3 regions of the Azospirillum sp. genome follow, and region 2 is predicted to be linked to each of the others. Evidence: riboswitches for the same ligand, from Rfam matches in the RefSeq annotation. Region 2 holds a riboswitch; each other region holds the start of a gene.

Region 1 (3,268 bases), on a different contig from region 2:
GGGCATCCAGATCCTGCGCGGTCTCGTCGGCGCCACCGCCGGGGCCGGGGCGTTCTTCGCCTTCCAGCGCATGCCGATGGCCGACGTCTACGCCATCCTGTTCGCCGCCCCCCTGGTCATCACCGCGCTGGCCCGCCCGCTGCTCGGCGAACCGGTGTGCGCCCGGCGCTGGGCGGCGGTGCTGGCGGGGTTCGCCGGCGTGCTGTTCATGCTGCGCCCGACCGAGGCGGTGGTCGGCGTCGGCGCGCTGGGCGCGCTGCTCAGCGCCGTGTGCTTCGCGCTGTCGGCGGTGATCGTCCGCCGCTACGGCACCAGCGAGACGGCGCCGTCCTGGCCGTTCTACGGCAACCTGCTGGTCAGCGCGCTGCTGGCCCCGGTGCAGCCCTTCGTCTGGGTGACGCCGGCCTTGCCCGACCTGCCGCTGCTGCTGTCGGTGGGGCTGGTCGCCGGCACCGCGCTGCTCTGCCTGATCGCCGCCTTCCGCATGGCGCCGGGGCCGGTGGTGGCGCCATTCCAGTACACGCAGATGCTCTGGGGCGTGCTGTACGGCGCGCTGATCTTCGGCGACGTGCCCGACCCGTCGCTGGCGCTGGGCGCCTGCATCGTCATCGCCAGCGGCCTGTACGTTCTGCGGCGCGAGGCGCGGCCGGCGTGCTAGAGTCGGCCGTCCCTGCGGAGCGCGTCATGACCGGCCTCAAGCTCAACCTCGGCTGCGGCGACACCCGGCTCGCCGGCTACGTTAATGTCGACAAGTACGACACCTTCGCTCCCGACATGGTCGCCGACCTGGAGGCCGTGCCCTGGCCCTGGCCCGACGACAGCGTCGGGGAGATCCAACTCATCCACGTGCTGGAGCATCTGGGCCAGTCCACCGGGACGTTCCTCGGCATCATGACGGAGATGCACCGCGTGTGCCGCCATGGCGCCCGCATCCACATCCGCGTGCCGCACCCGCGCAGCGACGGGTTCCTGGGCGACCCGACGCACGTGCGCCCGATCACGCCGGACGTGCTGTCGCTGTTCTCGCTGGAGGCCAACCGGCTGTTCATGGCGCGGCGCTGGCCGAACACGCGTCTGGCCATGCACCTGGGCGTGGACTTCCGCACGGTGGCGGTGACCTACAAGCTGACCCCGCGCTGGCAGCAGAAGCTGGCGTCGGGCGCGATCACCCACGACGAGCTGGCCGAGGCGGCGGAGACCCACAACAACGTCATCGACGAGATCGCCATCGAGCTGGAGGCGCTCAAGGACGCGGCTTGACAAGCCGGCCCGGCGCCGTACTCTCGCCCGCGAACGGCTGGGGTGCCTGCTCCGTGCGGGGCGGGCTGAGACACTACCCATCGAACCTGATCTGGGTCATGCCAGCGAAGGGAGCCGACCGTCGAGGACCGCGGCCCGCGCGCCGCCCTTCGAGCGGCGATCCCCTCCGGCACGGAGGAGAGGCCATGCGTCGATTTGCGTTTCCCATCCTGTTGAGCCTGCTCGCGGCCGGTGCCGCGCACGCGCAGTCGGTCAACGTGCCCGTCCTGGTGCCGCTGACCGGCTTCCTGTCGCTGGAGGGCACCAGCCAGCGCAACGGCGCGCTGCTGGCCCTCAAGCAGGCGCCGGCCGGGCTGAGCGTCACCGCCGACGTGGTGGACACCGGCACCTCGCCGGAGGCCGCGGTGACCGCGCTGGAGCGCGCCGCCGGCAAGCCGGTGACCGCGGTGGTCGCCTCGATGCTCGGCACGCAGATGCTGGCGATGCTGCCGCTGGCGAAGGACTACGGGCTGCCGCTGGTCACCGTGTCCGGCACCGCGTCGATCACCGAGCAGGGCAACCCCTGGGTCTTCCGCTTCTTCCCCGGCGACGCCGTGACCAAGGCGGCGCACGCCCGCTACGTGGTGGAGGAGCTGGGCAAGCGGCGCCCCGCGGTGATCTACCAGACCACCGCCTACGGCCAGGGCGGCAAGGCGCAGCTGATGGAGCAGTTCCGGGCGCTCGGCGCCACGCCGGTGTTCGAGGAGGGCGTGGACACCTCGGCCAAGGACCTGCTGCCGGTGATCACCAAGGCGCTGGCGGCGAAGCCCGACGTGCTGGTGCTGCACCTGCACTCCGCCCCCACCGCGCTGTTCATCCGCCAGGCGGCGGCGCACGGGGTGGACATTCCCATCGTCGCCGGCTCCGCCATGCACCAGCCGAGCACCGCGGCGCTGCTGGAGCCCGCCGAGCTGAAGGGCGTGTGCGCCGAGACCGCGGCCTCCCCGGTGTCCGGCGGCTCGCCGGAGGTGGAGGCGTTCACCGCCGCCTACCGCAGCGCCTTCAACGCCGAGCCCGACGCCTTCGCGCTCGCCCAGTACGACGGCGTGCGGATGGTGCTGGACGCCGCCGCCAAGGGCGCGCGCACGGCCGGGCAGGTGCGGGACGCGCTGGCCAGGGGCACGCACAAGGGCCTCGCCATGACCTACGCCTCGGACGGCAAGGGCAACATGGCGCACTCGGCGGTGATCGTCTGCTACGACGGCAAGACGCGGGTGCCGGTGCTGGTCAAGCGCTACGACAACCTGACGGGCGTGGTGAAGTGAGGCTGGCGTGTTGCCCCCTCCCTAACCCTCCCCCGCCCTTGGCGGTGGAGGGAACTCCGCCGCTCGGCTCCCTCCACCGCGCAAGCGGGGGAGGGACGGGGAGGGGGCCTGCGGCATGATCCTCCTCCAGCTCACCCTCAACGGCCTCGCGCTCGGCGCCGCCTACGCGCTGGTGGCGCTGGGCTTCGTGCTGGTGCTGAACGCCGCCGGGGCGGTGAACTTTGCGCACGGCGACCTCGTCATGGCCGGCGGCATGCTGGCCGTGGCGCTGGCCCAGCTGATCCCCGCCCCGGGCCTCGCCCTGCTGCCGCTGGTGCTGGTCCTGATGGCCGCCCTCGGCCTGGCCGTCTCGTGGCTCGCCTACCTGCCGCTGCGCGGGCGGCCGCACGTGTCGGTGTTCATCAGCACCATCGCCGTCGGCATCATCCTGCAGAACGGCGCCAACGCCCTGTTCGGCGGCGAGCCGCGCGCCGCCCCGCCGCTGCTGTGGGGCGGCACGGTGGCGCTCGGCCCGCTGGTGGTGTCGGTGCAGTCGCTGGCGATCCTCGCCGTCGCGGCGCTGCTGATCGGCGCGCAGCAGTGGGTGTTCGCCCGCACCCAGCTCGGCCGCCGCCTGCGCGCCACCGCGCAGGACCCGGAGATGGCGCGCGCCTGCGGCATTCCGGTGACCGCGATGATCCTCGCCACCTTCGCGCTGGGCACGG
Region 2 (3,268 bases):
CGTGTAATCCGTGCTCAAATCCGTGCGATCCGTGTATCTCCTGTTGCCCTCAAGGATCGATCAATCCGCCGCCTTGTAGATCTCCCCGCCCTGCGCACGGAACGTCTCCGCCATCTCGGCCATGCCGGAGTTGGCGTAGTCCCGCACCTCCTGGGTGATCTTCATCGAGCAGAACTTCGGCCCGCACATTGAGCAGAAGTGCGCGACCTTCGCCCCCTCGGCCGGAAGGGTCTGGTCGTGGAAGCGCTCCGCCGTCTCCGGGTCCAGCGACAGGTGGAACTGGTCGCGCCAGCGGAACTCGAAGCGCGCGCGGCTCAGCGCGTCGTCACGCTCCCGCGCCGCCGGGTGGCCCTTGGCGAGGTCGGCGGCGTGCGCGGCGATCTTGTAGGTCACCACGCCCACCTTGACGTCGTCGCGGTCCGGCAGCCCCAGGTGCTCCTTCGGCGTGACGTAGCAGAGCATCGCCGTCCCGAACCAGCCGATCATCGCCGCCCCGATGCCGCTGGTGATGTGGTCGTAGCCCGGCGCGATGTCGGTGACCAGCGGCCCGAGCGTGTAGAACGGCGCCTCGCCGCACAGCTTGAGCTGCTTGTCCATGTTCTCCTTGATCTTGTGCATCGGCACGTGGCCGGGGCCTTCGATCATGGTCTGCACGTCGTGCTTCCAGGCGATCTTGGTGAGCTCGCCCAGCGTCTCCAGTTCGGCGAACTGCGCGGCGTCGTTGGCGTCGGCGATCGAGCCGGGGCGCAGGCCGTCGCCCAGCGAGAAGCTGACGTCGTACGCCTTCATGATGTCGCAGATGTCGTCGAAGTGCGTGTAGAGGAAGTTCTCCCTGTGGTGGGCTAGGCACCACTTGGCGAGGATCGAGCCGCCGCGCGACACGATGCCGGTCACCCGCTTGGCCGTCAGCGGGATGTGGGCGAGGCGCACGCCGGCGTGGATGGTGAAGTAGTCCACCCCCTGCTCGGCCTGCTCGATCAGCGTGTCGCGGAAGATCTCCCAGGTCAGGTCCTCGGCCTTGCCGTTGACCTTCTCCAGCGCCTGGTAGATCGGCACGGTGCCGATGGGCACGGGCGAATTGCGGATGATCCACTCGCGGGTGGTGTGGATGTTGCGGCCGGTGGACAGGTCCATCACCGTGTCGGCGCCCCAGCGGATCGCCCACACCATCTTCTCCACCTCCTCGCCGATCGACGACGCCACGGCGGAGTTGCCGATGTTGGCGTTGATCTTGGTGAGGAAGTTGCGGCCGATGATCATCGGCTCGGCTTCGGGGTGGTTGATGTTGGCGGGGATGATGGCCCGGCCGCGGGCGATCTCGTCGCGGACGAACTCCGGCGTGATGAATTCGGGAATGCTGGCGCCGAACGACTCGCCGTCGCGGGCCTGCTCCAGCGCGGCGGCGCGGCCGAGGTTCTCGCGGATGGCGACGTACTCCATCTCCGGCGTGACGATGCCGGCGCGGGCGTACGCCATCTGTGTCACCGCACGGCCGGGCTTGCCGCGCAACGGCCGGCGTTCCGAGCCGGGGTGGACGTCGAGGTTGGGCGCCTCGCCGGGGCGCAGCCCGTCATCCTCCGGGCGAACGGCGCGGCCGTCGTACGCCTCCACGTCGCCGCGGCCGCGGATCCAGGATTCCCTCAGGGCCGGCAGGCCCTTGCGGATGTCCACCGCCATGTCGGGGTCGGTGTAGGGGCCGGAGGCGTCGTACACCCGCACCGGCGGCTCGCCGCCGCCGACGCGGATCTCGCGCATGGCGACGCGTACACCCTGGTCGCCCGGCACGTACACCTTCTGAGAGGCGGGCAGGGGCCCGGTGGAAACGGAGAAGTTGGGGTCGGTGAGGTCTCTTGGCACGGTCGATCTCCTTCGTCGGTCGAGGAGATCCGGTCACAGGTGCGGAAGAAGGTGCGGGTGTGGTGGTGTTTCGGCGCCCGCAGCGGTTCCTTCCCTTCGCCGGTATGAGCCGGATCAGGTTCGAAGGGTCACCACGTCGCCGGAGCCCTGTCTGGGCCTTGGCCGGTGGTATCTCAGCCCCCTACGGGACCCCCCTGGAACGAGGCGCCATGCTGGGCCGCTTGCGAGCCGTTGTCAAACGGGAAAGGAACCGACCCCGCCGCCGCGCCGTTGCCTTTCCGTATGGTGGCAGCCGTGGGAGACAGACCTATGTTCGGGCACGAGGAATCGGACGACGACGCGCGCATCCGCCGCGAGGTCACCCAGCGCCTGACCGAGGACGAATACGTCGATGCGCACGATCTGGAGGTGACGGTCCACCACGCCGCGGTGACGCTGACCGGCAGCGTCGGCTCGGTGGAGCAGGGCCACCGCGCGGCCGAACTGGCGGCGAAGGTCCACGGCGTGGCGCAGGTGATCGACCGCCTGGGGCTGCGCCGCACCGCGCAGGCGGCGCAGGCGATGGGCGAGCTCGGCTCCAGCCCCGCCGACCCCGAGACGCGCACGCCCGGCGTGGTCGGCGACATGAACGAGCCGGCGACGCTGAAGGAGGCGCACACCAACTCGCTGACGCGGCGATAGGGGCGCGGCGTCAACGGGGCAACCCGGTTCACACGGATTTCACGGATTTGGGCACGGATTGCACGGATTGCCCTGCCGCGATCACCTCTCAAATCGTCCTCCCCGCGAAGGCGGGGATGACGACCAGGAAGGCGCTTGAAGTGAAAGAATGGATCAAACCAGATCCGTGAAATCCGTGCAGCCCCTGTTGTCCCCGAAACACAGGCACGATCCCAACGCCAAACGCCCGCCGCGGGTTTCCCCACGGCGGGCGCCGGATAGCTCGACAGACCGGGCGGATTACTCCGCGGCGGCGGCGGTCTTGTTCATGCCGCGGCCGGTGGTGCGCTCCGAGATGCGGGCCGACTTGCCACGGCGATCGCGCAGGTAGTACAGCTTGGCGCGGCGGACGTCGCCCTTGCGGACCAGCTCGATCGAGTCGATGCGCGGGCTGTACAGCGGGAACACGCGCTCCACGCCCTCGCCGTAGCTGATCTTGCGCACGGTGAACGAGGAGTTCACGCCGGCGTTCTTGCGGGCGATGCACACGCCCTCGTAGGCCTGGACGCGCTCGCGCGTGCCCTCGACGACCTTCACGTTCACGCGGAGCGTATCGCCCGGCGAGAATTCCGGGATGGCCTTGTCACCAAGGGCCTTCTGGATCTGCTCCTGCTCGAGCTGCTGCAACAGGTTCATGACACTACCCCTTTTCCTCGGCGCGCCTCGCGGCGGACCGTCACTCCGTCGTTCC
Region 3 (3,268 bases), on a different contig from region 2:
GGTTGGGGTAGCCCCCCGTGCCGAGGAACAGGCGCGAGCGGAAGCGGCGCCCGCCGATGGTGAGCGTGTCGTCAGTCGTCATGTCGAAGTCTCCCGCTCAGCCGCCCTGGAAGGGACGGACGATGTCCAGATCGTCGCCGGGGCGCAGCGGCGTCTCCGCCCACTGCGCCCGGCGCACCACGGCGCCGTTGAGGGCCACGGCGACGGCCGGGGTGTCCGGCCCGATGCCGCGCGTGGCCAGGAGGTCGGCGACGGAGGCCGCATCCAGCGGCTCCGCCGTGCCGTTCACGCGGATGGTGGTCATGCCGCCTCCCGGAACCGCCCGATGCCGAACCCGGCGATTACCGGATCGGTCTCGCCGGTGAGGATCAGGCGGGCGATCGCGTCGGCGGTCACCGGCGCCAGCAGGATGCCGTTGCGGTGGTGGCCGGTCGCGTAGACCAGCCCTTCCACCTCGCCGGTTCCCAGGATCGGCGCGTCGTCGCGGCTGCCGGGGCGGAAGCCGGTCCACATCTCGTCGATGGGCAGCTCGGCGACGCCGGGCACCGCCCGCCACACGCCTTCGAGCAGCGAGAAGATTCCGCCGGCGGTCAGGTCCTCGTTGAAGCCGCGCTCCTCGCTGGTGGCGCCGATCACCAGACGGCCGTCCAGGCGCGGGATCAGGTAGGTGGTGGGCGTCCACACCACGTGGCGCAGCAGCGGCGCCGCCGGGTCCATGCGCAGGGCCAGCATCTGCCCCTTGATCGGCCGGACCGGCGGGCGGCCCGCGGCGGGCAAGCCCTCGACGCCGCGCGACCACGCCCCGGCGGCCAGCACCACCACGTCCGCCGGGTGCAGCGTGTCACCCACCCACACGCCGGCCGCCCGGCCGCCGCGCAGCTCGATGCGGGTCACCGCCGCGTGTTCGTGCACCCGGCCGCCGGCCTTCAGCACGGCGGCGTGCAGGGCGCGGCTGAGCGCCCGGTTCTCGACCTGATGGTCCTCCGGGCTGAACAGCGCCCCGGCCACGCCCGGCTGCAGGTAGGGCTCGCGCCGGCGGGCCTCGGCGCCGTTCAGCAGCTCGATCGGCAGATCCAGGCCGCGCTGGAACTCGTGCAGGAAGCGCAGGCGGGCCATGTCGTCGGCGGTGTGGCCGATGTACAGCGTGCCCTCGGTGCGCAGCTCGACCGACAGGCCGGTGGCGGCCTCCAGCTCGGCCGCGAAGGCGGGCCAGCGCCGCTGGCTCTCCCGATTGAGGGGGAGCATCCACTCCTCCCCCGGTTCGGTCTCGATGCAGGCGGCGAGCATGCCGCCGGAGGCGTGCGTGGCGCCGCGTCCGGCTTCGCCCTGGTCGAAGACATCGACCCGGGCGCCGGCCGACGCCAGCCGCCAGGCGATGCCCAGGCCGATGGCGCCGGCGCCGATCACGGCGACGGACGGGGACTTAGAGGACGATGGATGGATTGCGGGCGCAGAATCGCTCATAGGCGGCTCCCTTCGCTGGCATTACCCAGACAGGTTCGATGGGTTTGATCTCAGCCGCGCACCACGCGCAGCACCCCATGCCGAGCCCACATGCTGACGGGCCGCCGCAACCAAAGCAAGAAGTTTTTGGAGCGCGTAGCGCGACTGGGCCGTTGAGGCCTCTCGCACAAACCCGCAAGGTTTGTGCTGGCGGCAGGCGGATCCGATGGATCCGCCGGGAGCCCCGCGGCCACATGGCCGCGAAGGCAAGGGGCCGGACGGCCCCGCCCGCCGTTTGAGGGAACAATTACAGCAGAAAAACGGTCGCCAGCGCCAGGAAGGCGAAGAAGCCGACCACGTCGGTGACGGTGGTGAGGAACACCGTGCTCGACACCGCCGGGTCGACGCCCAGCTTCTCCAGGCCCAGCGGGATCATCACGCCGAACAGGCCGGCGACGAACAGGTTGATGATCATGGCGCAGGCGATGACGACGCCGATGGTGGGCTCGAACCACACCCAGGCGATGGCGCCGACCAGCACGGCGAAGACCACGCCGTTGATCAGAGCCACCACCAGCTCCTTGCCGAAGACGCGCCAGACGTTGGCGGGCGACAGCTCGCGCGTCGCCAGCGCGCGCACCACCACGGTCAGCGTCTGGGTGCCGGCGTTGCCGCCCATGGAGGCGACGATGGGCGCCAGCACCGCGAGCGCCACGACCTTCTCGATCGCCCCCTCGAACAGCGAGATGACGCCCGACGCGATGAAGGCGGTGACCAGGTTGACCAGCAGCCACCACAGGCGCGACCTGGAGATCTCGCGAATCGGCGTGTAGACGCCGGTGTCGCCGGCGCCGCCGAGCTTGAGGATGTCGTCCTCCGCCTCCTCGTCGATGATGTGCACCACGTCGTCCACGGTGATGACGCCGCGCAGGCGCCCGGCCTGGTCGACCACCGGGGCGGAGACCAGGGCGTACTGGCGGAAGAGGTTCGCCACCTCCTCCTGCTCCATGGTGACGGGGATGGTGTGCAGGTCCTCGGTGGCGATGTCGGCGATGCGCACCGAGCGCTTCTGCCGCATCACCCGTGAGAGCGGCACCGCGCCGACCACCCGGTGCAGCGGGTCCACCACGAAGAGGTCGTAGAAGTCCTCCGGCAGGTCGTCGCCCGAGGCGCGCAGGAAGTCCAGCGTCTTGCCAACCGTCCAGAACTGCGGCACCGCCACGAGGTCGCGCTGCATCAGGCGGCCGGCGGTGTATTCCTCGTAGGTCAGGTTCTCCTGCACCAGCGCGCGGTCTTCGGCGGGCAGGTTGTCGAGGATCGCCTTGCGGGTCTCCTCGTCCATGTCCTCGATGAGGTCGACGGCGTCGTCGGTGTCCAGCTCGGCCACCGCGGCGGCGAGCTCCTTCGGCTCGAACAGCTCCATGACCTGCTCGCGCAGGTCCTCGTTGAGGTGCGACAGCACCTCGCCGTCGAAGTTCGGGCGCAGGATGTCGATGAGGGCTTCGCGCTCGTCCGGGCCGACCTGCTCGATCAGGTCGGCGACATCGGCGGCGTGCAGATCCTCGACCTCGGCGCGCACCTCGTCGGCGCGGCCGTCGCGCAGCAGGTCGCCGATCTCCTCCACGAAGTCGGGATCGACGCCGTAGGCGCGCTCCTCGTCCTCCTCGCGGAAGGGGTGGCGCGGCTCTTCCGGCTGATGCGGCGGCGGCTGGTGCGGGTCACGGTTTTCGGCCACGTCCATCGTCCGCTCCCGCTTCGGCAGCACCGGGGTGCACGCTTAGGTCTTGTCGAGGAGCCCCGGCGGCCCGGCTTGGCGCGGCCGACG

Evidence for each region. A riboswitch is a leader RNA that binds a small molecule or an ion and turns the genes downstream of it on or off. The one in region 2 is predicted to bind thiamine pyrophosphate.
Region 1: linked by a shared signal. The riboswitch ahead of ACRWK7_RS29830 (ABC transporter substrate-binding protein) and the one ahead of thiC (phosphomethylpyrimidine synthase ThiC) in region 2 are both predicted to bind thiamine pyrophosphate.
Region 3: linked by a shared signal. The riboswitch ahead of thiO (glycine oxidase ThiO) and the one ahead of thiC (phosphomethylpyrimidine synthase ThiC) in region 2 are both predicted to bind thiamine pyrophosphate.

The regions. Positions count from the first base shown of each region.
Region 1 is NZ_JBOZRT010000143.1:41,193-44,460, reverse strand. It holds gene ACRWK7_RS29840 (DMT family transporter) at 1-658, shown strand, start outside; gene ACRWK7_RS29835 (class I SAM-dependent methyltransferase) at 685-1,260, shown strand; TPP riboswitch at 1,289-1,390, shown strand; gene ACRWK7_RS29830 (ABC transporter substrate-binding protein) at 1,446-2,564, shown strand; gene ACRWK7_RS29825 (branched-chain amino acid ABC transporter permease) at 2,680-3,268, shown strand, end outside.
Region 2 is NZ_JBOZRT010000124.1:12,714-15,981, forward strand. It holds gene thiC (phosphomethylpyrimidine synthase ThiC) at 61-1,857, opposite strand; TPP riboswitch at 1,931-2,063, opposite strand; gene ACRWK7_RS26830 (BON domain-containing protein) at 2,167-2,538, shown strand; gene rplS (50S ribosomal protein L19) at 2,818-3,213, opposite strand; gene trmD (tRNA (guanosine(37)-N1)-methyltransferase TrmD) at 3,254-3,268, opposite strand, start outside.
Region 3 is NZ_JBOZRT010000033.1:20,397-23,664, forward strand. It holds gene ACRWK7_RS06740 (thiazole synthase) at 1-82, opposite strand, end outside; gene thiS (sulfur carrier protein ThiS) at 98-304, opposite strand; gene thiO (glycine oxidase ThiO) at 301-1,464, opposite strand; TPP riboswitch at 1,455-1,553, opposite strand; gene mgtE (magnesium transporter) at 1,751-3,184, opposite strand.